2 regions of the Brevundimonas sp. GW821-FHT02A10 genome follow, and region 1 is predicted to be linked to the other one. Evidence: predicted binding sites of a transcription regulator. Region 1 holds the regulator's gene; the other holds the start of a gene.
The links. The regulator HrcA, encoded in region 1, represses chaperone genes, less so after heat shock. The targets are predictions, from matches to a motif close to GTTAGCANTCNNNNNNNNNGANTGCTAAC.

Region 1 (15,371 bases):
GATCGCCTGGGTCGGGGCGGTCTGCTTCCTGGGCGCCTGCTTCCTGTCCTATCTATCGCTGGGCGGCGGACGGAAAGGCGAGCGGCTGGAGGTCTGGGCCGACCGCATCTTCCTGCTGGGTATGACCAGCCTGTTCTGCGCCATCGTGGTCCTGGCCCTGCCCGGCTCGATCCTGCGCTGATCAGCCGGGCTTGAAGGCCTGGTTGCAGAGCTCAGACCCGAAGGCGTCGGACAGTTGCTCCTCGCTCTCGGCCATCTGGAACACGCCCAGCCGACCGCCCACGATGGTGCGGCCGATGTCGTATTCGGCGACCACCCGGCCGTTCGCCGGATCGACCAGACGGGCATGGCCACGCAGGACGTTGGCCCCGCCGATCAGCAGGACCTGGGCCGGGTTGGCGCGGTCGAACCGGCTGATCGAAGCTTCCAGACGCAGGGGCCGGCCGCCGGTGGCGCAGCCGTCGAGCTTGGTCTGCACCCGCTCGCGGAAGATGCCCGCAAATTCGGGACGCACCGTCACCTTGTCATCGGTCGTCAGGCGGATCTCCGAGACCCGCATACCCGCGGCCGCCGCCGGATCCAGAGCCGTCACGGGCGCGGACCGGGACATGCCGACACAGGCCGAAACGCTGACGGCGGCTCCGATCAAGGCGACGGCGGAGAGGGAGCGGGCGAGGCGCATGGGTTGAATCCCTGAGGCTGAGGCTCAGGCAACGCTCAGGGGCGGATTTCTATCCCGCCCCTCAGTCCTGCTGCATCGCCTCGGCCAGAAGGCGGGCCTCGGCGGCGCGGCTGGAGCCGGCGCGCCAGGCGACGACGATCTCGCGGCTCGGGGCAAGGGCGCCTGCCCGGGGCTGGATATGGCGGATGACGACCGATGGGGTGTCCGCGAGACCTGCCCGGACCGCCATCTGGGGCAGGAAGGACACCCCCAGACCCGACCCGACCATCTGGACCAAGGTGTGCAGGCTGGTGGCCGCGAAGACGTCATCGCCCTTGGGCGCCTCGATGTCGAAGGCGGCCAAGGCCTGATCGCGCAGGCAGTGGCCATCTTCCAGCAGGATCAGGTCCTCGCCCCTGAGCGAGCCCGACTGGATGGCGCCGGGGGCGGCCAGGGCGTGATCGGCGGGGGCGGCGGCGAGGATCTCGTCGTCGCCGATGCGGGCGTGCTCGATGCCATGCGCCTCATAGGGCAGGGCGATGACGGCGGCGTCGAGCTGACCCGCCTTCAACCCCGCGATCAGGCGCGGCGTCAGGTCCTCGCGGATGAACAGGCGCAGGGCCGGATAGGCCGCCTTCAGCCCCGGCAGGGTCGCGGGCAACAGGAAGGGGGCGACGGTCGGGATGACGCCCAGGCGGAAACGGCCGGACAGGGGTCGACCGGCGCTGCGGGCGGCCTCGACCAGATCCTCGGTGCGGGCCAGGACGTCCTCGGCGCGCTTGACGGCCTCGGCGCCGACGGCGGTCAGCTGGACATTGCCCCGGGTGCGTTCGACCACCGGAGCGCCGAGAATCTTCTCGAGCTCCTGCACCCCCGCCGACAGGGCCGGCTGGCTGACGTGGGCCGCCTCGGCCGCGCGGCTGAACGAGGCATGCTCGGCCAGAAGTTTCAGATACTGGAGCTGGCGCAGGGTGGGGAGCATGGAGCCGACATAGGCGCTTCCTATGGCGGGCACAAAATCAATCGGCGTAACCGATAATACGGTTTCCGCAGACATCTCCGGAGACGCGAAAAATCTCCGCCGCGACCTGCGCCACGGCGGAGACATCCGATGCTTTCCCAGCCTGCCTTACGCCGCCCGATCCAGGTCGGCGCGCCACAGGTCGAAGCGGTCGGCGTTCATCACCTGGACCCAGGCTGCGATGAAGTCTTTCACGAACTTCTCGCCCGCATCGGACGCCGCATAGACCTCCGACACGGCGCGCAGCTGGGAGTTGGAGCCGAACACCAGATCGGTGCGCGTCGCCGTCCAGAGCTGCTCGTCGGTAATGCGGTCGGTGCCGACGAAGGTCTCGTCGCCCTCGCCGTCGACCTTCTTCCAGCCGGTCTTCATGTCCAGCAGGTTGACGAAGAAGTCGTTGGTCAGCTGGCCGGGGCGATCGGTGAAGACCCCGTCCTTCGATCCGCCGACATTGGCCCCGAGCACGCGCAGACCGCCGACGAGGACGGTCATCTGCGGCGCCGTCAGGCCCAGCAACTGGGCCCGGTCGACGAGCAGCTCCTCGGTCGGGACGCTGAACCGCACCTGCAGATAGTTGCGGAAGCCGTCGGCGCGGGGTTCGAGGACGGCGAAGCCCTCGACGTCGGTTTCCTCCTGCGAAGCGTCGGTGCGACCCGGGGTGAAGGGCACCTCCACCGCATGACCGGCCGCCTTCGCCGCCTGTTCGATGCCGACGGAGCCGCCAAGCACGATCAGGTCGGCGATGGAGACGTTGCCAGACGCCGCCTTGATGTCCTCATAGACCTTGAGGACCCTGGCCAGCCTGGCGGGCTCGTTGACCGCCCAGTCCTTCTGCGGCGACAGGCGCAGACGCCCGCCGTTGGCGCCGCCGCGATGGTCCGAACCGCGATAGGTCGCGGCCGAGGCCCAGGCGGTGGAGACGAGTTCGGCGACCGAGAGGCCCGACGCGGCGATCTTCGCCTTCAGGGTCGAGACATCCGACGCGCTCAGCGCCGGGCCGGTCGCGGCGGGGATCGGGTCCTGCCAGATCAGGTCCTCGGCGGGCACTTCCGGGCCGAGGTAGCGGGCCTTGGGGCCCATGTCCCGGTGGCAGAGCTTGAACCAGGCGCGGGCGAAGGCGTCACCGAAGTAAGCGGGATCGCTCCGGAATTTCTCCATGATGACGCGGTAGGCCGGGTCGATCTTGAAGGCCATGTCGGCCGTGGTCATCATGGTCGGAACGCGCTTGCCCGGCGTATGGGCGGCCGGGGCCAGGGTCTCTTCCGGATTGCCGACCGGCTGCCACTGCTTGGCCCCTGCGGGCGAGCGGACCAGCTCGTAGTCGTGGTCCAGCAGCATGTCGAAATAGGTCATGTCCCAGGTGATGGGCGTGGGGGTCCAGGCGCCCTCGATGCCCGAGGTGATGGTGTGGTCGCCCACGCCGCTCTCATGGCCCGACTGCCAGCCCATACCCTGCTGGGCGATGTCGGAGCCTTCCGGAGAGGCCCCGACCTTGGAGGCGTCGCCGGCGCCGTGGGCCTTGCCGAAGGTGTGGCCGCCCGCGGTCAGAGCCGCCGTCTCCTCGTCGTTCATCCCCATTCGGGCAAAGGTCTCGCGGATGTCGCGGGCCGACTGCAGGGCCTCGGGCACGCCGCCCGGGCCTTCGGGGTTCACATAGATCAAGCCCATCTGGATGGCGGCCAGCGGCGCCTCGAGCGCGGCGCCGTCATCGGGCCGGATGCGGGTCTGGTTGGCCTCGTCACCGACCCAGTTCTCTTCGGTGCCCCAGTAGACGTCCTTCTCGGGCTCCCAGACGTCGGCGCGGCCGCCGCCGAAACCGAAGACCGGTCCACCCATGGATTCGATGGCGACATTGCCGGCCAGGATCATCAGGTCGGCCCAGCTGAGCTTCGAGCCGTATTTCTGCTTGATCGGCCAGAGCAGGCGGCGCGCCTTGTCCAGATTGCCGTTGTCCGGCCAGGAGTTGAGCGGGGCGAAGCGCTGTTGGCCCGCGCCCGCGCCGCCGCGGCCATCGCCGGTGCGATAGGTGCCGGCCGAATGCCAGGCCATGCGGATGAAGAAGGGACCGTAGTGGCCATAGTCCGCCGGCCACCAGGGCTGACTGTCGGTCATCAGGGCGGTCAGGTCGCGCTTCACCGCCGCATAGTCCAGCGACCTGAAGGCCTTCGCATAGTCGAAGTCGTCGCCCATCGGGTCGCCCGACTTGCCCTGCTGATGCAGGATGTCCATCGTCAGCTGGTTGGGCCACCAGTCGCGGTTGGTGCGGCCCAGAAGCGAACGCAGGGCGGCCGGCTCCTTCTTCGGATCATTGAGGGGGCTCGGGGTCTTTTCGCCGTCCATGACGTCCTCCATCGTCGGTGAGGATGGGACCCTATGCCCCTGTTGAAGGCAGGGAAAATCGATAAACTTTGTGATTGGTAGTTGGGAAATCTATAAAAGCAGCTTCTCTCACGGCCATCAGTCGGCATAGGTTTTTCTTATTCGCATACGCGAAATGATCGATTTGACTTCGCAGCTGCGAAAGACCATTTGAGCTCCAGCGACGGAGGCCTCCCCCTCCGACGGTCCATTTCAAACCACTGGAGACTGCTCATGCTCGGCGTCGGCGAAACCCTGCCTAACTTCAAGATCATCGGCGTGAAGCCGGGCTTCAACTCGCACGAGGAAAACGGCGTCTCGGCGTTCGAGCCGCTGACCGAGACCTCCTTCGAAGGCAAGTGGAAGGTCATCTTCTTCTATCCGAAGGACTTCACCTTCGTCTGCCCGACCGAAATCGCCGCCTTCGCCAAGCTGGGCAAGGACTTCGAGGACCGCGACACCATCGTCCTCGGCGGTTCGACCGACAACGAATTCGTCAAGCTGGCCTGGCGCCGCGACCATGCCGACCTGAACAAGCTGCCGATCTGGCAGTTCGCTGACAACGGCGGCAAGTTCGCCCGTGAGCTCGGCATCCTGAACGAGGAAGAAGGCGTGGCCCTGCGCGCGACCTTCGTCGTCGACCCGCACAACGTCGTCCAGCACGTCTACGTCACCAACCTGAACGTCGGCCGCGCGCCGGACGACACCCTGCGTGTCGTCGACGCCCTGCAGACCGACGAACTGTGCGCCTGCAACCGCCCCGCCGGCGGCGAAACGCTCGCAGCCTAAGGCTCGACGAGCGACGAAACAGAAGGGCGGCGGCGGATCACCGCCGCCGCCTTTTTTCTTCCCCGAATTCTGAAAGACCTGACCATGTCGATTGATACCGTCCGCGACCTCATCCCCGCCTACGCCAAGGACATCTCCCTGAACCTGGGCTCGCTCGCCTCCGAGACCGTGCTCAACGACCAGCAGAAGTGGGGGGCCTTCCTCGCCTCGGCCCACGCCATCGGCGTCGCCCCGGTTGTGAAGGCCATCGAGGCCGCGGCCGCCGAACACCTGTCGCCCGAGGCCATCAACGCCGCCAAGTCGGCCGCGGCCATCATGGGCATGAACAACATCTACTACCGGGCCCTGCACCTGATGCATAACCCCGAGTACCAGACGCTCCCGGCTCGCCTGCGCATGAACGTCCTGGGCAATCCGGGCGTGGACAAGATCGACTTCGAACTGTGGTCGACCGCCGTCTCGGCCATCAACGGCTGCGGCGCCTGCCTGGACGCCCACGAGGGCGAGTTGAAGAAGCACGCCGTCCCTGCCGCCCAGATCCAGACGGCCCTGCGCATCGCCGCCGTCGTCCACGCCGCCAGCCGCATCGTGGCCTCGGAAGCGGCTCTGGCTTCCTAGGGAAGAGCGCTATCGCTCGGCCCACGGGGCCTCGCTGCTTGAGCGCGAGGGCCCGTGGGCTGGAGCGACGCCGAGTGGGTTCAGAACAGCCCTGACACCCACTCCCAGCCGTGCCCGAAGCCGGCCACGATGATCTTCCAGGCGAGGAAGAGGACGACGATCGTGATCCCGGTCACGATCCAGCCCAGCAGCACCGCCAGACCGTCGCGCTGCATCACCCCCAGCGAGAAGAAGGTGATGGCGACGGCGGGGATCAGGTTGCCCCCGAAGATCGGCAGGACCAGCACCGCCGACAGGAAGACGCAGGCCAGGCCGATCAGGCCCTGACCGAAGCGCGAGGTCAGGAAGCGCAGGCGCGGCCGCGACAGGTGTTCGGTGAAGCGGATCAAGCGCATGAAGCGGTCGCTGAGCTTCCGGAAGGTCGCGCGGCTGACGGTGGCCCGCTCCATCCAGCCGGGCAGCCACAGGGCCTCGCGGCCCCAAGCCAGCTCCATCGACAGGAACAACAGGGGCGCGCCGGTGATCGTGGTGCCGCCGGGCGGCCAGGGCATCAGGTTCAGGACACCGAACAGCAGCATCACCGCTCCGAAGGCCCGGTCCCCGAAGGCGTCGACCAGCTCGCCCAGAGCGAGCCGTTCGCCTGGGCGGCGCCCGAGCGTCTCGATCACATCAGAGAAGGCGCGCGGCCGGCCGGTCGAGGTCTCGGTCAGGGACATGCCCTGACCTTAACCATTTCAGCGACAGGCGTAACCGCGTTCGTCAGCGGGGCGTCTTACGCCTTGCCGTCGAAGGCGCCGCCGTTGGCCGCGGGGGCCTCACCATAGGCGCCGGAGGCGGCGGCCTTGGGGCCCGAGCCCTTGGCGGCGACCACGACCATGGCCGGACGCACGGTGCGGCCGAACAGCTCATAGCCCGCCTGCATGGTCTGGATGACCGCGCCGCCGGGAACGGTTTCCGAGGGCTGCTCCATCATCGCCTGATGGAAGTGCGGATCGAAGGCCTCGCCGGCCGAGGGCGCAACCCGCTTCAGGCCATTGGCTTCAAAGGCGCCCAGCAGCGACTTCTCGGTCAGCTCCAGACCCGTGACCAGACCGGCGGCGGCGCCGTCGGCGTCCTTCGGAGCCGCCTGAAGCGCGCGCGAAAGATTGTCGGCGACGCCCAGCAGGTCCTTGGCGAAGCGCTGGATGGCGAAGGCGCGCGCGTCGTTCAGCTGGTTCTCGGTGCGGCGGCGCAGATTGTCCTGTTCGGCGGCGGCGCGCAGGGCGCGGTCCTTCCACTCGTCGCGCTCGGCGATAACCTGATCCAGCGGCGCAAGGCTTTCGTTGGCGTCGGAGACCGGACCGCCTTCATCCTCTTCGCGCTCGATGGCGTCGAGTTCTTCCTGGGTGGGGTTTTGGTGGGTGTCGCTCACGTGTCCTGTCCGTCCAGCATTCGCCCCAGCACCCGGGCGGTGTAATCCACCAACGGAATGATGCGGGCGTAGTTCAGTCGCGCGGGTCCGATCACGCCAATGGCGCCCAGAACCCGCTGTCGGCCGTTCATATAGGGCGCCGCGATCACGGCGGAACCCGAAAGTGAAAACAACCGCGTTTCCGCCCCGATGAAAATGCGCACGCCCTGGGCCGCATTGACCCCGTCGAGCAGGCCGATCAGCTGTTCCTTCTGCTCCAGATCGTCGAACAGGACGCGCACCATCTCAAGATCGGCGGCGGTTTCGCGGTTCTGCAGCAGGTTGGCGCGGCCGCGCACGATCAGGGAGCGCTCCCGGTCCGGACCGCCCGACCAGGCCGCCAGACCATCCTCGACCAGACGGGCGGCGGTGGCGTCCAGCTGAAGGCGCGCGGCGTCCAGCTCGGCCCGCATCTCGGTGCGCGCCTCGGCCAGGGGGCGGCCCTTGAGCCGGGCGTTGAGGAAGTTGGACGCCTCCTGAAGCGTGGAGGGCGTCACCCCCGCCGACAGGGGCATCAGCCGGTTCTCGACCGTGCCGTCGTCCCCGACCAGCACCGCCAGCGCCTGATCGTGACCCAGCGCGACGAACTCGACGTGCTTGACCCCGGCGTCCGAGACCGGAGAGGCGACGATCCCTGCCCCGCCCGCCAGACCCGACAGCAGCGATGACGCCGCATCCAGCGCCTCGTCAAAGCCCCTGCCCTTCCCGGCCAGCCGGGCGTCGATCTCGCGCCGCTCCTCCTGACCGATGTCACCGATCTCAAGGAAGCCGTCGACGAACAACCGCAGGCCCGCATGGGTCGGGATCCGTCCGGCCGAGGTGTGGGGCGCCGCCAGCAGCCCCGCCATGGTCAGGTCCTGCATGGTGTTGCGGATCGAGGCGGGTGACAGGGAGACCCCGCGCTGCGACAGGGTCCGCGACCCGACCGGCTCGCCGTTCTCCAGATAGGTCTCGACGATGCGGCGGAAGATGTCGCGCGCGCGCTGGTCGAGGCCGGTCAGGCCGAGGCCGGGCGATTCCAGCGCCGTGGAGGTGAGCAGCGGAGACCTCATGCGACCACCGGCCAGCGATAGTGGCCCGCCGCGCGGGAGGTCGCCATCAGCCACAGGCCGTGTTGCATCACGCCGAGGCCGAAATTGTGGATGATCAACGGGTGATCCCCGGCCCGGCTGACCAGGCCTATGTGCGGCCCGCCGTCGCGATTGCGCCAGGTCAGGATGTCGCCGACCTGCAGCGGCTCGGGGAAGCGCGCCCCCTTCGGCCTGCCCTCCGGCGCCCAGACCTCCGCGCTCTGCCGCCGGAAGAAGGCCTCCAGATTGGGCACGCGGCGGTGATCGATATTGGCGTCCGGCTTCGTCAGTCCCCAGCGCGCCTTCGAGGGATAGGCGTCGAAGGCCTCATCCATGTCCTCGTGGACCAGCTTCTGCAGATCGAGATCGAGGCCATCGCGAGCAGCGCGAATGACCACATCGCAGCAGACGCCGGTCTTCCTCGGCACATCCCCGCCCGGATAGGCGAGAGCGTGGTAGCCCTTGTCATAGCCCTTGGTGACGCCGAGCTGCTTCTGCGCCGCCCAGGCCAGACGCGCCGCCGTGCCGGTCCCGGCCTCGATGGTCAGCGGGCCGCTGCACCCCGCCATCCCGACGGCCGCAACGCCGATCGCACCGCCCAGAATCAGGCGGCGGCTCGGGTACGATGATGGGGGGGCATACAGGCTCACGGTTTCAGGATAAGCAGCCGAGCCTTCACTGACTAGGACCTCCCATGCGCCCTTCCGACCGTACCCCTGAGCAACTCCGCGCCGTGACGCTGGAGACCGGGGTCAACCGCTATGCCGAGGGCTCCTGCCTGGTCACCTTCGGCCACACCAAGGTGCTGTGCCTGGCCTCGGTCGAGGACAAGGTCCCCGGCTGGATGCGCAATACCGGTCAGGGCTGGGTCACCGCCGAATACGGCATGCTGCCGCGCGCCACCCACACCCGCGGCCGCCGCGAAGCCGCCGCCGGCAAGCAGTCCGGCCGCACCCAGGAAATCCAGCGCCTGATCGGCCGCTCCCTGCGCGCCGTCGTCGACCTGAAGGCGCTCGGTGAGCGTCAGGTGGTCATCGACTGCGACGTCATCCAGGCCGACGGCGGCACCCGCACCGCCTCCATCACCGGGGCCTGGGTGGCCATGGCCACGGCGCTCGGTCATCTGGTTTCGGAAGGCGTGCTCAAGACCAATCCGATCCTCGATCAGGTTGCGGCCGTCTCGTGTGGCGTGTTCGAGAACGAGCCGGTGCTGGACCTCGACTACGAGGAAGACTCCAACGCCGAGGCAGACTCGAACTTCGTCCTGACCGGCACGGGCACGATCGTCGAGATCCAGGCCACCGGCGAGAAGCGCGGCTTCTCCCGCGCCGAGTTCGACCGCCTGTTCCAGCTGGCCGAAATCGGCTGCGCCGAGCTGTTCATCAAGCAGAAGGCGGCGCTGGAGGCCGCCCTCAAGGCCTGATTCAGCGAGGGATTCCGGAACCCGAAACGCGGGTTTCCGAAGGGGCTAGCCGAGCGGCGCGGATCGAGGCATCGTCCGCGCCGTTCCCTGATCTTTGAATGACCGTGGAGGCGTGCCGATGCGTGGACTGACTTCTCTGGCGATGATGTCGGCGGCCCTGCTGCTGGCCACGCCCCTGCTGTCGGCCTGCGGTGAGCCCGCTCCGGAAAAGAAGGCCGAGGTCGCCTCGGCTCCGGCCCAGACGCCGGTGATGCCCGAGGACGCCCCGCCCCAGGAAGAGGCCGAGGCCACGATCACCGATCCGGTCCCCCCGACGCCCGTGAAGAGCTGCGCCGAGGACATCGGGGCCGCCGCCTCCGCGAAACTGGTCCGGCGCTGCATCGCCGTCAGCCCTGCGACCCATCCGCCGTGCAACGCCCAGAACGAATGCGCCGCCATCCAGGGGGAGATCGACCGCTCCTGCGCCATGTACGGCCCGGGTGAGACGAAGCCCGCCGAGTGCGCGGCCTGATCCGTTAAGCCGGGTCGGCCGGGGGCTCGCTCTTAAGCAGGGTCGGCCGGGGGCTCTCCGGGCGCCTCGCCGAGCGCTCGATCCAGCGGCTCGGGCTTGCCGCGCGCCTGCAGCGGCAGGTCAGGCACGAGCAGGGTCGCCATCAGCCCCAGAAGACAGACGACGAAGCCGGCGAAGATGACGCCGAGGATGGCCCCGGTGACCGTCTCGCGCACCGCCGGATCGACGGCGGCGGCGGTCGGGGCGCCCGGCTGGGCCTGAACCCGGGTAGCGAGGGCCAGCTTCTCCAGATCAGCCAGAGACAGGGCCTGGACCTGGGCCGAGGGCTCGGCAGTCGAGCGATGGGTCATCGGCGCCGCCAGATTGTGGGTCAGAACCGCGCCGAAGACCGCCACGCCCACGGTCGAGCCCACCTGACGGAAGAACTGGCCGGCGCTGGTCGCGACGCCCAGCTGGTCGCGCGGCACAGCGTTCTGGGAGGCGAGGTTGAAGACGCTCTGCGCCGGACCGAGCCCGAGGCCCAGCAGGGTCACCCGCCACATCAGGTCGAACAGGGTCGCGTCGGACGGGGTCTGGGACAGGAGGAAGGCCGCCAGCGAGGTCAGGGCCGCGCCGAAGATCATCACCAGCTTGTAGCGCCCCAGTTTGTTGACGAGGAAACCCGAGGCCGTGGCGGCCATGATCAGTCCGACCGTCAGGGGCATCATGGCCAGACCGCTGGTCGTCGCGGGCAGGCCCAGACCCAGCTGCATATAGAGGGGCAGGAAGGACACCATGCCCATGAAGGCCATGAACATCAGGAAGGCCGACAGATTGGCCGTGGCGAAGGTGCGGTTCCTGAACAGGGCCAGAGAGATGACCGGGTTGGCAACGCGGCTCTCGACGATCAGGAAGGCGATCAGGGACACCGCCGCCACGGCGAACAGGCCGAGGATATGTGGCGCGCTCCAGCCCGCCGTCCCGCCCCAGCTCAGGGCCAGCAGCAGGGGCACGAAGGTGGTCAGCAGCAGGGCGGCCCCGGCGAAGTCGATCTTGCCGCCCGTTCTATGGGTCAGTCGCGGCATCTCGACCAGGATCATGAACAGGGCCAGGCCCGCCAGAGGCAGGTTGATGTAGAAGACCCAACGCCAGCCGGCGATGTCATAACCCAGCAGATGGGCGGTCGGCAGGTCGGTGAAGAAGCCGCCGATCAGGGGGCCGATGACGCTGGCCAGACCGAAGGTCGAGCCGAACAGGCCGCCCAGCTTGGCCCGCTCGCGGGGCGGATAGAGGTCGGCGATGACGGCGAAGGCCGAGGTGATCAGGGCCGCGCCGCCCAGCCCCTGGATGGCGCGGAAGACGATCAGCTGGGTCATGCCGCCGCCCAGCAGCGGCAGGGATCCGAACTCGCCCGCGAGGCCGCACAGCATCGACCCGATCATGAACAGGACGATGCCGATCACCAGAATGGGCTTGCGCCCGTAGATGTCCGACAGCTTGCCGTAGATCGGCACCATCACCGTCGACGCCAGCAGATAGGCCGTGGTCACCCAGGGATAGAGATCCAGCCCCGACAGCTGGGCTACGATCCTCGGCATGGCGGTAGAGACGATGGTCTGGTCCAGCGCCGACAGCAGGAAGACGATCATCAGGGCGATCAGGGTCACCCGCTTTTCCAGCGGACTGAAGGTCTGGGGTTCCAGAGCGGGGGGCGCGACATCGGTCATGCCCGATGCATGGAAGGGCTGCGACATCCTGTCCAGTGCAAACCTTGCTGTGTTTTCAGACCGGCCAAGTCTCGGCGAACACCCGCTGGAAATTGGTCCCGAGAATCTTCTCGACCACCCGCACCGGCTGGCCGCGATCCAGCAGGGCGCGGGCGATGACCTCGGCGCGGTCGGGCCGGTTCAGTCCTTCGACGAAGGGCGGACGGCCCTCGCCCGGAGCGCCGACACCGGCGGCCTTGCGCGCGGCGATGGAGGCGTCCCATTCGGCCATGCTCGCGGGCGAGGTGTCGAAGGGGGTCAGGATGGCGTCCGAGCCGATGCCGACATGGTCCTCGCCGCAGACGTCCAGCGCGTGGAGCATATGGGCCAGATAGACGTCCAGCGATTGCTGCTCCGGCCCCTCCGACAGGTAGCTGAGTTCATAGATTCCGACCACGCCGCCCTTGTCGGCGACCGCGCGCAGGACGGCGTCGGACTTGTTGCGGGGATGGGCATGAACGGCGGCGCAGCCGGCATGAGTGATGGCCACAGGCCGGGTCGAGGCGGCCATCGCCGAAAGGGTCGAGGCCTCGTCGGCATGGCTGAGGTCGAGGGTGACGCCGGTCGCATTCATCCGGGCCACCGCCTCGCGGCCCAGAGGCGTCAGGCCCGCCGAGGGCTGGGCCGCCATCACGCCCGAGGCGAAGGGGGAGACGGTGTTGTAGCTGAGCTGCATGACCCGGACGCCCAGGCCGCTGAAATGGTCAATATTGTCGACCTTGCCGTCCAGCATGTCGGCGGCCTCGAACGAGAAGATAACCCCGACCCGGTTTGTCCGTTTGGCCTCGGCAAAGTCCTCGAGGCGGTTGATCTTCATATAGACGTCGGGGCTGAGGCCGATGGCCTTGTCGATGGCGGCGATGTCGGCGCTGGTCTCGGCATAGCCACCGGAAGAGCCGCCGATCGACAGCTTGAACGCCGTCAGGCCGGAGGCGTGGACCTGGGCCGCCGTCGCGGCGTCCAGCGGCGCCGCGTCATCGAACGGGCCGACCAGATTGCCGTTGATGACCACGGCCGAGCGGTAGAGGCGAGCGATGGCGTCGTCAGGCGTTTGCGGGGCGGTTTGAGCCGCGGCGAACCGGGGCGCGAAGGCGAGGGCGGCGGCGCCCGAGAGAACGGTCCGGCGGTCGGTCGTGAAGGTCATTGGTCCGTCTCCCACGCGTGGCGTCGACACAGATATGTAGGCAACTACCTAATTCGTCAATCGGTCCCGGGCGGGAGGTCGTCGATCCGCTCAAGGATCCGGTCGAAGAGGGACTTGCGGGCTAGGGCGTCGTCGAGCCGATCCAGCGCCGCGACCACGTCGCCCGCCTCTTCATTGATCTCGGCGGCGGCGGCGTTGAAGGCCTGCCACAGGGTCCACATCCGCTCGACCAGGGCCGAGCCCTCGGGCGTCAGGGACAGGATGCGGCGCCGGGCGTCGGCAGGATCAGGGGCCGAGGCGATGATCCCCGCCCTCTCCAGCGAACGGCAGGCCTGGCTGACCGAGACGTGGGTGATGCGCATGGTGGCGGCGATCTCGCCCACGGTCGTCGCACCTTTGAGCACCATCTGGTTCAGGACGCCGAACCAGCGCTGTTCGAACACCAGACCCCGGGCGGCGTAGATCCGCGTGCCGTCGCCGTCGATCCGCTCCGACAGCCGCCGCAGCCGCGCGCCCAGCGCCTTGCCGCCCATGCTGCGGCTGTAGTCGGCCTCGTCGGGCTTTTCTGCGGGGATCGCTTTGGGGGCCATCGCCCAGCCATAGCCGCCCGCTCCCGAAACGACAAAGGCCCCGCGGTTTCCAGCGGGGCCTCGATCAGGCCGACTACTTCGTTTTGCGCGCGGGGAGGTCGTGACCGCCCTGATGCAGAACGAGCCCGGTCACCGCGCCCGAGGCGTCACGGTCGAAACTGAGCTGGGCGTCGACGACCTTGAGGAAGAAGCCGTCGGTCTTCTCCGCGAACAGTTCGAAGGCGGGCTGACCCGTGGCTTGAGCCATGAGCCGTCCATCGACGACCGAAACGGTGATGGCGAAGGCCGGGGAGGCTTCATAGACACCGGCGTAGCCGGCGAGGACGTCCGGCGTGACGGAGACCGCCTGCCGTTCGGTCTGAAGGGTGACCGCTCCGCCGTGGGCGAGGGTCATCAGGGTCGGACCCAGCTTGTCCGGACCCGGTCCGTTCAGATTGCCCAGCACCACGACCGTCATCCCGTCGTCAGCGCGGGCCATCCAGGTGTTGAAGCCTTCGATCGCGCCGTTGTGGCTGATGATCCGGTGACCATCCTGCTCTTTGGAGATCAGTCCCAACGCATAGTCGTTGCGGACCGGGGTGGTCAGGAGGGCGAGCGAAGCCGGCTTCAGCACCCGACCGCTGAACAGACCCTGCTCCCACTTCAGAAGATCATGGGTGGTCGAATACAGGCCGCCCGCGCCCTGAGGGACGGTCATGTCGACATAGTCGGCGTTGGCGAAGCCCTCGTCGGTACGGACATAGCCGGAGGCGCGATGCGGCAGGATCTTCGTCGCCTCGTCATAGCCGCTGGCGGTCATGCCGAGAGGCTGGAACAGGCGTTCGGAAATGAAGGTCGCATAGGGCTGGCCGCTGGCTTTCTCAATCACGGCGGTCAGCAGGATGTAGCCCGAGTTGGAATAGGCCCAGCGGGCGCCCGGCGCGAACTCGAGCGGGCGGTCGCTGAACCGGGCGATCAGGGCGGCGACCGTGGTGGGCCGGGTCTTGAGTGCTTCGAAATCGTCGAAGCGGGTCAGGTCGGGAATGCCTGAAGTGTGCGACATGAGATGCCGGACGGTGACCGCGTCCCAGGCGGCCGGCGCATCCGGGAGCCAAGTCTTCACCGGGGCGTCGAGATCGACAAGGCCCTGTTCCGCCAGCAGCAGGATGGCGACGGAGGTGAACTGCTTGCTGACTGAGGCCAGCCGGAACCGGGTATCGCCGTCGTTGGCGACGCCCCATTCGCGGTCGGCCAGACCATAGCCTCGGTCCAGCAGCACCTGATTGCCTCGCGTCACCAGAACCGAGCCCGAAAACTCACCCTCGTCCACGGAGGCGCGGATGATCTGGTCCATACGGGCGATATCCTGGGTAAGGGCCGGCGCCGCCGAGAGCAGCAGCGCGGCGACACCGAGAAGACCTGCGCGACGGGCACGGGACAGCGAAACGCGGCCGGGGCGCGAGCCCCGTGCGAGAACGATGGCAGACATGATGGATCCTCCCGGCGCAACACTCGCGCCCTGAAGGAAAGAGGCGCCTGACCTCCGCCGTGGATGCGGAAGCCCACATTATGTTTCGGTAATGGGCGGGACGTTTGGCCCGTCAAAACGACAAAGGCCCCGCTGTTTCCAGCGGGGCCTCGATCGGTTCAGCGGTGCTGCGTGCGACTAGTCGCGACGCGGGCGACGGCCGCGGCCTTCGCCGCCGCCTTCACGCTTCTTGCCGCCGCCGCCGGTGTCTTCGGTCAGCGGGGCTTCACCGCGCTCGGCGCGCTCGGCGTTGATCTTGTCGGTGATGTCCTCACCGGTTTCCTGATCGACGACCTTCATCGACAGCTTGGTCTTGCCGCGATCGTCGAAGCCCAGGAACTTGACCTTGACCTCCTGGCCCTCGGACAGGACGTCAGCCGGGTTAGCGACGCGTTCCAGGGCGATCTGCGACACGTGGACCAGACCGTCCTTGGCGCCGAAGAAGTTCACGAAGGCGCCGAAGTCGACGACCTTCACGACCTTG
Region 2 (15,371 bases), on a different contig from region 1:
CGCCGTGCTCGGTCCCGTGCAGGAAAAGACCGCCGACAGCCTCAACCTCTACGCCAACACCCTGACCGCCCAGGGCCGCCACGCCGAGGCCGACCCCGCCTATCGTCAGGTGCTGGGCATGTATGAGGTGCTGCACGGCCCCAAGGACTTCCACCTGGCCATCGTCCTGTCCAACCTCGGCAATTCGCTGCGCCGCACCGGCCGGGCCCGCGAGGCGGCCCCCCTCTATCGCCGCGCCGTCTCGGTCGCTGAGGTCTCGGGCGACAAGGTCCTGCTGGCCCAGTGCCTGACCAACTACGGCTGGTTCCTGCATACGCAGGGCGATGGGAAGAAGGCCGAGATCCAGTTCCGCCGCGCCCTCGACCTCGCCGTGGCCCTCGTCGGACCCGATCATCCCTTCGTCGGCGCGGTGCGCGCCAACATCGGCTTCAGCCTGCTGGACCAGAACCGCCCCGCCGAGGCCGAACCCGAGTTCGCAGCCGGCCTCCACGCCCAGGAGGCAGGCCTCGGTCTCGACAGCCCCGATCTGGTCGAGACCCTCGGCGGCTATGGCCGCACCCTCGCCGCCCTGAACCGCCCGGCGGAGGCGGAAGCCCTGTTCCTGCGCGGCCGCACCATCGCCGCCACCCGCCTCGCCGCCGCCCATCCGATCGGGCTCGATCAGTCGGGCCTCTACGCCGGCTTCCTGCTGGATCAGAACCGCCCGGGCGACGCCCTCGCCGAACTGCGCGGCTCGCTGGGAACCCTGGTGGGTCACGCTTCGGGCGGCCGCGACTGGCGCACCAGCATCAGGGGCGCCGGCCCGCTGTTCGAACAAAGGGTCCAGGCCGACTGGCGTCTGGCCTCTGCAGCGCCCTGACATCTCGGCGAACGGGAATCGTCAGGCGACGTCGCCGCCCTTCGGGTTCAGGATGAGATCATGAAGGGGATGGGGGCAGCTCTGGGATTGATCGTCGCGCTCGCGGCCTCGCCCGCCCTTGCCCGCGATCCCGACCGCGCCGCCGTCCAGACCCAGGCCGACGCCGATGTGAAAGCCGCCTCGGCCGCCCAGTCGGCCAATGACTGGGAAACCGCCGCCCGCGCCTACCGCGCCGCCTGGATGGGCCATCGTAAGGCGCTGGGATGGCGCTCGGTCGCCGCCGCCACCGACGCCTATAATCTCAGCGAGATGCTGACCGCCGCCGGGCAGACGGACGAGGCTGCCCACGTCCGTCGTCAGGCCATCACTGAACGGATGCGCGCCATCGGCGGCGGCGGGATCGATCTCGCCGACCTGTGGAAGCTCGAGGCCCGGGCGCTCGAAAGCGCCAAGCCGGATCAGTCCGAGGCCGCCTGGCGGACCGCCCTGACCCTCTATGAGGCTGATCCGCGCCATCTCGATTCCGCCGTCGAGGCCGCCGCCGGCGTCGCCCTGACCTGGTCCGTGCGCGTCCGACCCGAACAGGGCCTGCCCTGGGCCGAGCGGTCGGTGTCTCTTTCCGAGCGCGGCGCCTCGCCGTGGATGAAGACCTGGGCCCTGACCACGCGCGGCCGCCTCAAGTCCGAGGCCGGGGATTTCGAGGGCGGGCTGGTCGACCTGCGGGCGGCGGTCGCCACGCGCAATCCCGACGACGGCAATCCCCTGCAGCAGCTCGCCCTCGCGCTGGACGCCCAGGGCCGCTACGACGAGGCCGCCGCCGTTCTGGACGCCGCCATCGCCGCCTTCGAACTACAGGGCGCCGCCGGTCGCGCGGGCCTCGCCGAGGCGCTCAACACCCTCGGTCAGGTCCGCACCAGCCAGCAGCTCTATGTTCAGGCCGAGGCCATCTATCGGCGCGGCCTCGAAGTCGCCGCCGACGACCCGTTCGAGACCTCGGTCATCAACGCCAATCTCGGTTGGAACCTCGACCGTCAGGGCCGCTACGCCGAGGCCGAGCCCCTTCTGCGTCAGGCCGTGATCGATATCCGCGCCCATGAGGGTCGCGAGACCCGCAACACCGGCTTCACAATCGGAAATCTGGCGGGCGACCTGCAGGCTCAGGGGCGGCAGACCGAGGCCCTGCCCCTGCTGCGCAAATCCTATGAAAGTCTGGCCCGGACCATCGGGCCCGAGCACCCGGCCATCGGCTGGACTGTCAACGCCCTGGCCGGTGCCGTCGCCGCCGTCGAGGGCCCTTCCGCGTCCGAGCCCTGGTTCCGTCAGGGCATCGATCTGGCGCGACGCCGCATGCCGCCCGGCCATCCCCAGGCCACGGAACGCGCTGAGGACTTCTCCCGCGTCCTGCTGAAGGCCGACCGCCCCGCCGACGCGCTCGACGTCCTGCGGCCCGCCGGTCAGGCCGCCCTGTCGCGCGCCGGAAGCGCCAGCGAGACGGTCCAGTCCCAGCGCGCCTTCAACCGCAGCCGCAGCCTGTTCCGCCTGACGGTCGAGGCCGCCTGGGATAAGGCGGCCTCTCCCTCATAGGACCCGACGCAGTACCGCCGGGTCGCACACCCGGTCAGTTGGCCGGGTATTCCATCGCCACCGTCAGGGCCAGATCGCCCGAGGCGGGGACCGTGAACTTGACCTGATCGAAGGTCGGGACGGCGCGCAGGGTCTCGCCGTGCAGCATGCCCCAGCCCTCGGCCGGGCGGCCGTTGACCATCTTCATGTCCTTGTCACCGTCGGCGTCGTGCAGGGCGGTGATCGAATAGTCGCCCGGCGCCACGTCATGCAGGGTGAAGGTCCGGGTTCCCGCCGCCGGATCGGAGATCCGTTCGCCGTAGACGCCTTCGTGTTTCATGAACTGGCTGCGGGTCTGCAGCCCGACCAGCAGTTCGCCGCCGCGCGCCTGGACGCCGGTGAGGGTCACGGTGACGTCTCCGGCGAAGGCCGATCCGGCAGTGGCGGTGAGGGCCGCAGCAGCGGCCAAGGCGATCAGAGAGGCTTTCATTGTCGTTCGTTCCGAATGTCGACGGCGCCAATCGCCGTCTGCAATGTTCTTTATGTTGCAAAGTACATTGCGTCAAGCGCCCCATTCTTTAACCCCGTCACCGAACCTTGCCTTGACCCGCCGGGCCTCCCCTCCTACTTGCACGGCGCGTTAGCACTCTCAGGCGCCGGCTGCCAAAACGCCGGTCCGGAGCGCTACCGAGGAAACATTAGAAGTCTCACCGGAGAATATGCAGATGGCGTTTCGTCCTCTCGGCGATCGCGTGCTGGTCAAGCGCGTTGAAGAAGAATCCAAGACCAAGGGCGGGATCATCATCCCCGACACCGCCAAGGAAAAGCCGCAGGAAGGCGAAGTCGTCTCCGTCGGCCCCGGCGTTCGCGATGAAACCGGCAAGGTCAACGCTCTCGAGCTGAAGGCCGGCGACCGCATCCTGTTCGGCAAGTGGTCGGGCACCGAGGTCAAGCTGGAAGGCGAAGACCTGATCATCATGAAGGAATCCGACGTCCTGGGCGTGCTGTCCTAAGCACCCGCGTCGACGACCTTCTTCTTCGAAAACACCAGATAAGGAGCTGCCTCAATGGCTGCCAAGATCGTACAGTTCAACACCGACGCGCGCGACAAGATGCTGCGCGGCGTCAACGTCCTCGCCAATGCCGTCAAGGTGACCCTGGGTCCCAAGGGTCGCAACGTCGTGATCCAGAAGTCCTTCGGCGCTCCGCGCTCGACCAAGGACGGCGTGTCGGTCGCCAAAGAAATCGAGCTGGAAGACGCCTTCGAGAACATGGGCGCCCAGATGATCCGCGAAGTCGCTTCGAAGACGAACGACAAGGCGGGCGACGGCACCACCACCGCCACCGTTCTGGCCCAGGCCATCGTGCAAGAGGGCCTCAAGGCCGTCGCCGCCGGCATGAACCCGATGGATCTGAAGCGCGGCATCGACAAGGCGGTCACCGCCGTCCTCGAAGAGATCAAGTCCAACTCCAAGCCGGTCTCCAACAACTCGGAAATCGCCCAGGTCGGCACCATCTCGGCCAACGGCGACCTCGAAGTCGGCACCCTGATCGCCGAAGCCATGGCCAAGGTCGGCAACGACGGCGTCATCACCGTTGAAGAAGCCAAGACCGCCGAAACCACCGTCGACATCGTCGAAGGCATGCAGTTCGACCGCGGCTACCTGTCGCCCTACTTCATCACCAACGCCGACAAGATGGAGGTTCAACTCGAAGAGCCCCTCATCCTGCTGTTCGAGAAGAAGCTGTCGTCGCTGCAGGCCATGCTCCCGATCCTGGAAGCCGTGGTCCAGTCGGGTCGCCCGCTGCTGATCATCGCCGAGGACATCGAGGGCGAGGCCCTGGCCACCCTGGTCGTCAACAAGCTGCGGGGCGGCCTGCGCGTCGCCGCCGTCAAGGCTCCGGGCTTCGGCGACCGCCGCAAGGCCATGCTGGAAGACATCGCCGTCCTGACCGGCGGCCAGGTCATCTCGGAAGACCTGGGCATCAAGCTCGAGAACGTCACCCTCGACATGCTCGGCAAGGCCAAGAAGGTCACCATCACCAAGGACGACACCACCGTCGTCGAAGGCGTGGGTGAAAAGGCCGACATCGAAGCCCGCGTCGCCCAGATCAAGGCCCAGATCGAAGCCACGACCTCGGACTACGACAAGGAAAAGCTGCAGGAACGTCTGGCCAAGCTGGCCGGCGGCGTCGCGGTTCTCCGCGTCGGCGGTTCGACCGAAGTCGAGGTGAAGGAAAAGAAGGACCGCGTCGACGACGCCCTCAACGCCACGCGCGCCGCGGCTGACGAAGGCATCGTTCCCGGCGGCGGCATCGCCCTGCTGAAGGCCTCCAAGATCCTGGCGGGCGTCACCGGCGACAACGCCGACCAGACGGCCGGCATCGCGATCATCCGTCGCGCCCTGCAGGCTCCGATCCGTCAGATCTCGGAAAACGCCGGCGTCGAAGGTTCGATCGTGGTCGGCAAGGTGCTGGAAAACGACAGCCCCACCTTCGGCTTCAACGCCCAGACGGAAGAGTACGGCGACCTGGTCGCCATGGGCGTCATCGACCCCGCCAAGGTGGTCCGCACCGCCCTGCAGGACGCCGCCTCCGTGGCCGGTATCCTGATCACCACCGAAGCCGCCGTGGCTGACGCTCCCAAGAAGGGCGGCTCCGGCGCCCCCGACATGGGCGGCGGCATGGGCGGCATGGGCGGCATGGACTTCTAAGCGGAAGGGCGGGCCTCAGCCCGCCCGAACGCCCCGGCGCAGGCCGGGGTCCAGAAGCTCAGCCCAGGCTGAAACTGACGAAACCCTGGCTGTCTCAGCCAGGGTTTCGTTAGGGAGCAATTTATGATTTTGTGTTGTTCTCAAATCGAAGTGCTCCTATGTGAGCAGCCCTTCACGTGGAGACTTGCGATGTCCAAATCTATTCAAGGCGGCGGCGGCGGACATCGCGGCGGCGGCGGCGGCTAAAAAGCAGTTTCTAAAAACCCCGGTATTGTGCCGGGGTTTTTTGTTGGACCGGGGGGCTCACGTGAACTGGAACGATCGGAAGGAGCCGTCTGGCTATATTTTCGGCGCCGTCGCAATTTTCGCGGCTATCCAGGTTCTGCTGATCTTGATCCGGATCATCCTGCCCCTGGCTTTCACCTCCTTTCCCGGATGGGCCGTTGGCTGGTTGGACGCAGTCGTCATCGGCTGGGGCATCAACCTCGTCTATGTCGGGATCACCCTTGTCATTTACCTCGTACAGCGAGTCGGCAGCGATCCGTCAGATCATGGATTCGAGCGGCTGGTCAGATATCTTCTCAGCGCATACGACAACACTGCCAGCTCGGATGTAATAGAAGAAAAACAGAAAGAAATCCGTAGAATCGGTGCTTACTGTGAAAGAACCGAAACGAAAATCACTGTTAGTGATTACCACAAGGCAACAAATTCATTTAAAGTCGAAGTCAGAGACATCCGACATATAAAGAACTTGTTCAAAGACGTCTCGTTTCGAAACGATGATTTCGACATCACGGTTGAGCCCGATCCGGTCGACATGGAACTTCTGGGAGAGGTTACGGTTCTATCCCTGACCCCGGATGGAGGTGTAAAGAAGACATTCATAGAAGATACGAGGTCAATAAAACTTTCCGACGAAAGCAAAGTATATAAGGCAATACTTGATATCGATATACCGCCTCGCTCAAAGGCAATTTTTGATTTTAACTACAACATACGACAATTAAACAACGGGCCGTTCTGGTATTCAACAAAACTTTACACGCCCAGCTCAAATATACTGTTCAAGAACCTGACCGGCATGCCCATTACGGTCAGCGTAGTGGGCGGGGCCGATCAGACCACGCCAGAACCCGTGGTAATCGAGAACGGGTCTTCCGGCTTCGTCAGCGTCTACAGTGGACCGCTTGGCGCCTCCGTCCGGAAGGAAATGACTATATCGGCGATGACCGGCGGCTGACGACCACAACTCGTCCTCCGGTGATCCAAACCCCTTCCCAAACGTTGCCGTTCGGACGAGGAGGCGGCGATGCTGGGCGAGCTGAAGACCTATCAGGCGAAGCGGAATTTCGGGGAGACGCCGGAGCCGAAGGGGAAGCAGGCGAAATCGAACACACCCGGCGGTCGCTATCTGATCCAGCGCCACGCCGCCACGCGGCTGCATTATGATTTCCGCATCGAGGCGGACGGGGTGCTCAAGTCCTGGGCGGTGACCAAGGCGCCGTCGCGGGACCACACCGTCAAACGGCTGGCCGTCGAGGTCGAGGACCATCCGCTCGACTACGGCTCCTTCGAGGGCACCATTCCGGGCGGCAACTACGGCGCCGGCACGGTGCAGATGTGGGACACGGGGACCTGGGCGCCGCAGGAGCCGGATCTGGAGGCCGCCTTCAAGAAGGGCCAGATCAAGATGATCCTCGACGGCGAACGGCTGAAGGGCAAATGGGCCCTGATCCGGCTCCGGTCCGACCGCGGCAAGCCGTCCAAACGGAACAACTGGCTGCTGATCAAGGAGATCGACGAATACACCGTCGACGGCGAGGGCGACGCCAATATGGAGATCGACGCCTCGGTCACGACCGGCCGGACGATGGCCGAGATCGCCGACGGCAAGACGCAGTGGACCTCATCCAAACCCACCGGCCGCAAGGCGCCGCCCAAGCCGAAGGCCTCCAGGGCCCAGACCTCCACGGCGACGAAACCCCACGCCTTCGTGCCCATCCAGCTCTGCTCCATCGCCGACTATCCGCCCTCGGCCGCCGGCTGGGCGCATGAGATCAAGTTCGACGGTTACCGGCTCCAGATCGGGGTCGGCGGCGGCCGGGCGACGTTGCGCACCCGCAAGGGCCTCGACTGGACCGACCGCTTCCCCGAACACGCCGCCGACGCCGCGAAATGGCCCGACGCGGTGATCGACGGAGAGCTCTGCGCCCTGACCGAAGACGCCAGCCCGGACTTCTCGGCCCTGCAGGCGGCCATCTCGGACGGGGACACCGGCGGCCTGATCTATTTCGCCTTCGACCTGCTGTTCGAGGGATCGGAGGACCTGCGCGCCCTGCCCCTGTCGCACCGCAAGGCGCGGCTTCAGGCTTATCTGGACCGCATCCCCAAGGCGGCGGCGAAACGCATACGTTACGTCGATCACTTCGCCTCCAGCGGCAAGGCGGTGCTGGAAAGCGCCTGCCGGATGGATCTCGAGGGCGTCATCTCCAAACGGCTCGACGCCCCGTATCACGCCGGCCGGTCGGCTTCCTGGGTCAAGTCCAAATGCCGGGGCCGCGACGAGGTGGTCATCGGCGGCTGGACCTCCGAAGGAGAGCGTTTCCGCTCCCTGATCGTCGGGATCAACGAACCCACGGGCCTGCGCCCACTCGGCCGTGTCGGCACGGGCTACGCCGCGCCCCTGCTGAAGACCCTTCTGCCCGCGCTCGAAAAGGCCGCCGCCGACCGCAGCCCCTTCGCCGGCCCGGCCCCGAGGAAGACCGGCGGCGAGACGATCCACTGGCTCAAGCCCGTCCTCGTCGCCGAGATCGAGCACGGCGGCTATACCGACTCGGGCTCGCTCCGGCAGGCCGCCTTCAAGGGCCTGCGCGACGACAAGACCGCTCCCGAGGTCGACGCCCTGCCTCAGACGCCGGCCATGCCGAAGGGCGACAAGGCCGCGCCTCCTCCCAGGCTGACCCTGACGAAGACCGCTGCCAAACCCGGCAAGCTCGTCGTTGCCGGGATCACCATCTCCCATCCCGAGAAAATCCTCTGGCCCGCCCATGACGGCGAGGACCCGATCACCAAGGCCGACCTCGTCCGCTATTACGAGACCGTCGCCGAACGCCTCCTGCCCCATGTCGCCGACCGCCCGACCTCGATCATCCGCGCTCCGGAAGGCATCGGCGGCGAACAGTTCTTCCAGCGCCACGCCATGCCCGGCTCCAACCCGCGGCTGAAGCTGATCGATGTGCATGAGCGCAAACCCTATGTCGCCGTCGTGGACGTCGGCGGCCTGGTCGCCATCGGCCAGTCGGGCGGGCTGGAGCTGCACCCCTGGGGCTGCGCGCCCGGCGATCCCGAGACGCCGGAACAGATCACCTTCGACCTCGATCCCGACGTCGGCCTCGACTTCGCCGATGTGATCGCGGCCTCGAAGGTCGTGAAGGCGAAGCTGGAAACGCTCGGCCTCAACCCCTTCGTCAAGACGACCGGCGGCAAGGGGCTGCATGTCGTCGTCCCGATCAGGACCGACGCCCGCTCGAAGATCAGCTGGGAGCAGAACAAGGCCTTCGCCAGGGCCGTGTCCGAGGCCATTCGCCTCGACGCCCCCGACCGCTTCACCACGACCCTGGCCAAGAAGGCGCGGGGCGGAAAGATCTTCCTCGACTATCTGCGCAATAGCCGGATGGCGACGGCGGTCGCTCCCTGGTCGCCCCGCGCCCGCCCCGGCGCCGGCATCGCCTTCCCCCTCAGCTGGGGTCAGGTGAAGGCGGGGCTGGACCCGAAAGCCTTCAACATCCGCACGGCCCCGGCCCTGCTGAAGAAGGCCGATCCGTGGGCGGACTTCCGCGACGGCGCGGTCAGCCTGAAACCGGCGCTGAAGAAGATGGGGCTTTGATCTCTCCGCTCATCCCCGCGCAGGCGGGGACCCAGAGCTTCAAACGATCAGGCCGCCTTCTTCTTCGCGGCCGCCTTCTTCACCGGAGCCTTCTTCACCGCCGCCTTCTTCGCAGGAGCCTTGCCCGACGCCGATCCCTTCAGACTGTTCCGCAGCGCCGCCATCAGATCCACGACATTGGTGTCGTCGGGCTGTTCGACCTCGACCAGACCCTTGCCGCCCTTCTGCTTGGCCTTGATCATATCGCGCAGGGCATCGTCGTAGCGATCCTTGAAGGTCGTCGGATCGAAGTCCGCCTCCTTCTGGGCGATGATCCGGGTGGCGATCTCGACCATGTCCTTGTCGGGCTTCACCGCCGGGATGTCGTCGAAATAGTCGTCGGCGTCGCGGACCTCGTCATGGGCGCGCAGGGACCAGGCGACCAGCCCCTTGCCGCGCACCTCCAGCGCCAGCTGCCGCTCGCGGCCGCGCAGCACCAGACTGCCGATGGCCACCTTGCCCGCCGCCTTCATGGCGTCGCGAATGACGGCGAAGGCCTCGGCCCCGACGCCCTTCTCCGGCACGACGAAGAAGGGATCGTCCCAGTACAGACGGTCGATGTCGGCCTCGTCGACGAAGCTGTCGATGGAGATGGTGTGGGTCGTCTCCAGCTTCACCTTGTCGAAGTCTGCGTCGTCGAACAGGACGTATTCGTCCTTCGACACCTCATAGCCCTTGACCAGATCGGCCCGCTCGACCGGGCCGGTGTCCGGATCGGTCGGCACCATCCGGATGCGATTGTTCGTCTCCGGATTGATCAGGTTGAAGCTGACGTGGGCGTTCGACGCCGTCGCCGTGTAGAGCCCCACCGGACAGGTCACCAGCGACAGCTTCAGATGGCCGTGCCAGGTCGGTCGCGTCGCCATGATCATCTCCCCTTGTGGAACGCGGAGTCGAACGTCACAGCCGCGGAAGCGTTGCCCCACGCCGTCCCGGGACAATTCGCCCCTCCCGTCGCCCATTCGTCACTCGACGAACAACCTGCGGTCCGGCAGGGTGGGGTTCGTAGCTTCACTGTCTGTCGGAGACCCGTCATGCGCCGCCTCATCGCCGCCGGAACCCTCGGCCTCGCCGCCCTGCTGTCGGCCTGCACGACAATCCCGACCCAGCCCCGGGCCTACGGCGACCTCTCCGACCGGCTGAAGGTGGTCGAGCGCGGCTATCCGCAACCGGGCGGCCCCTGCTGGCTGCTGGGCGAGACCTACAAGACCTCGGAACTGTTCGATGACAGCGCCGACCTTCTGGCCTGCCCGCGCGAGTCCGTGCGCGATCCGCGCGTCACCTCGGTCGGCCGCCGCGTCGGCGAGTTCGAGGGGGTGATCATCTTCTCCGTGCCCCGGTCCGCGACCGCCGCTCACTAGGGCCTATCGGCGTCTGAACCGGGCCCAGGCCACGGCGACCGCCGAGGTCGCCAGCAGGGCCGCGCCCAGCCCGTCCCACAGGCCGTTCTCCAGCAGCGCCCCCACCAGCCCGATCAGGGCCAGGACGCCGAGGATCAGCGGAACGCCGAACACGGCCCATGCCGTGAGATCCTTCCCGCGCTTCACGCCCGCTTCCTCTTCTTCGCGAGCCAGAGGTAGAGGCCCGAGCCGAGGATGACGATGGTCGCGAGGTCCAGCAGGCCCCAGACGATCTTCAGCCCCAGTCCGCCGTAGTCGCCGAAATGCAGCGGCTGCGACAGGCTCAGCGCCTTCACATACCAGGGCGTCGGGGCCACCGCCGCCAGCTCCCCGGTCCGCACGTCGATCAGGGCCGGGGTGGTCAGGTGCGCCGTCAGCGGCGTGTCGCCGTGGAAGAAGACGGCATAGTGGTGATCCGTCGAATAGTCGGTTCCCGGGAAGGCCACGAACTGCAGCGTCTTGCCCGGCAGGGCCTGTTTCGCCCGCGCCACGGCCTGATCCAGCGAGGCCCGCTCGCCGGTCGCGACCGGGGCCGCATACTCCGCCGTCAGTTCCTTCAGCGCCGTATTCTTCCACACGGTCAGGATCGGCGTCGCGAGCGTATTCACCACCCCGGTCAGTCCCACCACCGTCACCCAGGCCACGGTCACGATACCGAGCAGATTGTGCCAGTCCAGCCAGCGGGTGCGCGCGGCCTTCTCCAGCCTCAGCGTCCCGAACGGCAGCCGGCGCATGAAGGGGGCGTACAGGACCACACCCGAGACGATGGCCGCGATCAGCAGCAGACCCATCGCGCCGAGGAACAGCATCCCGGGCAGGCCGAGGAACATGTCCGTATGCAGCTGCAGCAGGAACTCCAGCAGCGGATGGCCCGCGACCGGCGGGGCCGCCTCGCCCGTCGTCTGGTCGATGGGCTGGAAGTGGAAGGCCGTCGCCGGGCCGTCGGCGGGGCGGCTGGTGACGTTCACCACCGGCCGGTCCTCGTCGAAGCTCACGAAGGCGGGCACGTCGCCCGGCTCCCGCGCCAGCGCCGTGGCCAGAACCTCGTCGAGGCTCTTCTTCGGCGCATCGGGTTCAGCCGCCTGCCAGCTCTGGTCGAGCAGCAGATGGTTCAGCTCATGCGTGAAGACCAGCGGCAGGCCGGTCAGGCACAGCATCAGCAGAAAGGCGGTCGAGACGAGGCTCGACCATTTGTGAACCCAGGACCAGGCGCGGATCGTGCCGGGCGTCATCCGCCTCAGAAGTCCGTCGAGATCGAGACCCGCAGGGTGCGCGGCGCGCCCAGCGTCAGATAGTTGGCGCCCGGATAGCCGCCGACGGCGACCCACTGATCCTTGTCGGCCAGGTTCTCGACCCGGGCCCGCAGGGTGACCGGCTGGTCGGCGACATTCAGCTCATAGCGGACGCCTGCGTCGAACCGGGTCCAACTGCCCAGCTGGACCGTGTTGGCCGCATTAACCTCCTGCTCGCCGGTGTAGACCCCGCGGCCTTCCAGCGTCAGGCCGGCGAGCTGCGGCACGTCCCACTCGAGGTTGACGTTGCCCTGGAACTCCGGAACCCCGATCGGATGGGCGCCGCCCTCGACCTCGGCGTCCAGCCAGGTCAGGCCGCCCAGCAGGCGCAGGCCCGAAACCGGCTCACCGAAGACGCTGAGCTCGACGCCCTGGTTCTGCTGTTCGCCGCCCGAGCCGTAGGTGCCGGTCGTGGCGCTGGTCGGGGTGAAGAGCTCGGTCTGCAGGGTGGTTCGGAACAGGCTGATCGAGCCACCGAAGGTCCCGGCGTCATATTTGGCGCCGACCTCGAACTGCTCGCCGACGAACGGGTCCAGAACTTCTCCGGCGTTGGTCACCGTCACGCCGTTGACCACGGCCGGCGCGACCTTCCCGGGGATCAGGGCCTCGGCGTAGTTGGCGTACAGCGAGACCCGGTCGACCGGCTTGAACACCACCGCAAAGGCCGGGGTGGTGGCGTCGCCCGTGTAGGACGAGCCGAGGGCGCCGGTGTTGTAGTCGTAGGTCTTCGTCTCGATGTTCTGGTAGCGGACGCCCGCCGTGACCAGCAGCTTGCCGTCCATGAAGGACAGCATGTCCGCGAGAGCCAGGCTGGAGTTGTCGACCCGCTCGGTCACGTTCGGGTTCGACAGGTCGCCCGAGAAGCTGACGTTCGCCGGTGCGGCGATGGCCACGGGGTTGGTCAGGGTTCCAACCAGCAGACCGCCGAAATTGCCCGCCCAAGCGTTCTTCGACTTCGACTGCACCTGCGAGGCCGAGGCCACGATCCGGTGCCCGACCGAACCGGTGGTCAGCTCGGCGCGGACGCCGACATCGCCCGACCAGACGGTGTCCTCGCGGACGTTGTCAAAGCGATAGGTGCTCAGATTGCCGGCGGCGTCGGCGCTCGGGTTGGCCAGGACATTGTCTTCCTTGCCCTGACGGCCGCCGAAGGCCGCCCAGGCCGTCACGCTTTCGGTCAGGTCGAACTCGCCGCGTGCCGCGCCGAAGACCTGTTTCTCGTCGGTATAGGTCCAGGGCTGGGCGTAGTTGACGTCGGCCGAGGGCGCGGCCGGAACGGCGCCCGACGGCGTCACGGTCGGACGCGGGGCGTCAATGTGATGGTCCTGATAGCCGACGTCGACCGAGAAGCGGGCCCGCTCGCCGCGACGGTCCAGACCCAGGCCGATGGCGGTTAGCTGGCGATCCTCGCCGTCGACCGTGCTCTCGCCGTCGCGACGGACGATGTTGAGACGGGCGCCGTATTCATTGTCCGCGCCGAAGCGGCGGGCGACGTCGCCGGCCAGATAGAGTTCGCCGCCGCCCTCGACCCCGGCGGTCACACGCGTCAGGGGCTCGGCGCCCGCCCGCTTGGGCGTCAGGTTGAAGGCGCCGCCGACGCCCGATCCGCCGGGTGCCGCGCCGTTCAGGAAGGCGGTCGCGCCGTGGAAGACCTCGACCCGCTCCAGGAACTCCGACGCCACGAACTGGCGCGGCAGGATGCCGTAGAGACCGTTATAGGTCATGTCGTCCGAATAGACCGGGAAGCCGCGGATGACATACAGCTCCTGGAAATTGCCGAAGCCCTTGGACACCCGCACCGCCGGATCGTTCTGCAGCACGTCGCCGACGCTGCGCGACTGCTGGTTCCGCGACAGTTCCTCGGTGTAGCTGGTCGTGGCGAAAGGGGTGTCCATCACGCCCAGCGATCCGAACAGGCCGACGCGACCACCGCGCGCCACCTGGCCACCGGCATAGGGGGCGGTCAGGGTGACCTGCGAACCCGTGACAATGACCTCTTCCAGCTCCGTGGCGTCCTGAGCGGTCTGGGCGAAGGCCTGACCGGAAACCGCGAAGACGCAGCAGGAGGCGAGGAGGACGGAACGGAACATGGGCGCGACTTTCAACGGCGTCGGGGAGGACGCAAATCTGAGAATGGGTCGCAATATCTGAACGGCCTGCGCCATTCAAGGCCGCCACGGCGTCGCAGGCCGTATTCAACCTGCGGACACGGCCTATTCCGGATCCTTGTCCCAGACCTGCACCGTCTCGGGCAGGCCCACCCACGGATGGCGGCGGCTGTCGTAGACGCTATCGGACGGCGGCGGGAAGGTCGGGTCAGCGAAGGCCCCGACGGAAATGCTCACCGACCGGTCCTCGAACCCCTCCTCCGTATGGAAGACATTGGAGCCGCAGACGGGGCAGAAGCGGAAGCGGAACTTCGCCCCCTGATCGCCGGTGCGCACATATTCGGTCGCCCGTCCGCTCATGCTCCACTCGCCGCGGAAGCCGGCCAGCGCGGCGAAGACGCTGCCCGTCCGCCGCTGACAGGACAGGCAGTGGCAGACCCCCACCCCGCGAGGTTCTCCCTCGACGGTGATGCTGAGCTGTCCGCAGTCGCAGGAGGCGGTTCGCGTGGTCATGTCGCCCATATAGGACGGCTTTCCCGAACCGCCTCCCCTCGCCGGTCAAATCAACGGTCGATCATCTTCTGCTGCGTCGGCGCATAGCGGTCGCCGGTCACCTGCAGCGTCGCCGAGGCGGTGTTCAGGGCCTCGACATCCTCGGCCGTCAGTTCGACAACGACGGCCCCGAGATTTTCTTCCAGCCGGTGGAGTTTGGTCGTGCCCGGGATCGGTACGATCGACGGCGCCTGGGCCAGCAGCCAGGCCAGGGCGATCTGGGCCGGGGTCGCGCCCTTCTGTCCGGCGAAGGCCTCGATGATGTCGAGCAGGGCCTGGTTGGCGTCGCGGTTTTCGGGCTGGAAGCGCGGCAGGCTGCTGCGGAAATCGCTCTTGTCGAAGGTCTCGTCGGCCTTGATCGCCCCGGTCAGGAAGCCCTTGCCCAGTGGACTGAACGGCACGAAGCCGATGCCCAGCTCCTCCAGCGTCGGCAGGATCTCCGCCTCCGGCTCGCGCCACCACAGCGAATATTCGCTCTGCAGCGCAGCCACCGGCTGGACGGCGTGGGCGCGGCGAATGGTCTGGACGCCCGCCTCGGACAGGCCGAACGCCTTGACCTTGCCCTCGGCGATCAGGTCACGGACCGCGCCCGCCACGTCCTCGATCGGCACCTCGGGATCGACGCGGTGCTGGTACAGCAGGTCGATGGTCTCGATCCCCAGACGCGACAGCGAACCCTCGACGGCCTTGCGAATATGGTCCGGGCGGCTGTTGAGCCCGCCGAGCGGACCTTTTTCGGGATCGAGCGCGAAACCGAACTTGGTCGCGATCACCACCTGATCGCGGAACGGCGCCAAAGCCTCGCCAACCACGGTCTCATTGGTGAAGGGCCCATAGACCTCGGCCGTGTCGAAGAAGGTGACGCCCTTCTCCACTGCGGCCCGGATCAGGGCGACGGCCTCCTTTGTATCGGTCGCGGCGCCATAGCCGAAGCTCAGCCCCATACAGCCGAGCC

Region 2: the regulator HrcA is predicted to act here: its motif matches at 3,062-3,090, upstream of groES (co-chaperone GroES).

The regions. Positions count from the first base shown of each region.
Region 1 is NZ_JBWKWC010000009.1:8,412-23,782, reverse strand. Features, by position in the region: gene AC07U0_RS17960 (hypothetical protein) at 1-181, shown strand, start outside; gene AC07U0_RS17955 (hypothetical protein) at 182-682, opposite strand; gene AC07U0_RS17950 (hydrogen peroxide-inducible genes activator) at 744-1,643, opposite strand; gene katG (catalase/peroxidase HPI) at 1,791-4,022, opposite strand; gene AC07U0_RS17940 (peroxiredoxin) at 4,275-4,829, shown strand; gene ahpD (alkylhydroperoxidase, AhpD family) at 4,914-5,447, shown strand; gene AC07U0_RS17930 (exopolysaccharide biosynthesis protein) at 5,528-6,163, opposite strand; gene grpE (nucleotide exchange factor GrpE) at 6,220-6,858, opposite strand; gene hrcA (heat-inducible transcriptional repressor HrcA) at 6,855-7,949, opposite strand; gene AC07U0_RS17915 (DUF1287 domain-containing protein) at 7,946-8,536, opposite strand; gene rph (ribonuclease PH) at 8,662-9,390, shown strand; gene AC07U0_RS17905 (hypothetical protein) at 9,509-9,901, shown strand; gene AC07U0_RS17900 (MDR family MFS transporter) at 9,934-11,607, opposite strand; gene AC07U0_RS17895 (dipeptidase) at 11,663-12,790, opposite strand; gene AC07U0_RS17890 (MarR family winged helix-turn-helix transcriptional regulator) at 12,847-13,380, opposite strand; gene AC07U0_RS17885 (serine hydrolase) at 13,454-14,848, opposite strand; gene pnp (polyribonucleotide nucleotidyltransferase) at 15,026-15,371, opposite strand, start outside.
Region 2 is NZ_JBWKWC010000001.1:1,083,368-1,098,738, forward strand. Features, by position in the region: gene AC07U0_RS05010 (tetratricopeptide repeat protein) at 1-859, shown strand, start outside; gene AC07U0_RS05015 (tetratricopeptide repeat protein) at 929-2,443, shown strand; gene AC07U0_RS05020 (DUF2141 domain-containing protein) at 2,478-2,912, opposite strand; gene groES (co-chaperone GroES) at 3,148-3,435, shown strand; gene groL (chaperonin GroEL) at 3,490-5,136, shown strand; gene AC07U0_RS05035 (hypothetical protein) at 5,297-6,379, shown strand; gene ligD (DNA ligase D) at 6,449-9,025, shown strand; gene ku (non-homologous end joining protein Ku) at 9,073-9,930, opposite strand; gene AC07U0_RS05050 (hypothetical protein) at 10,099-10,425, shown strand; gene AC07U0_RS05055 (hypothetical protein) at 10,429-10,611, opposite strand; gene AC07U0_RS05060 (PepSY-associated TM helix domain-containing protein) at 10,608-11,792, opposite strand; gene AC07U0_RS05065 (TonB-dependent receptor) at 11,702-13,846, opposite strand; gene AC07U0_RS05070 (GFA family protein) at 13,970-14,377, opposite strand; gene AC07U0_RS05075 (aldo/keto reductase) at 14,428-15,371, opposite strand, start outside.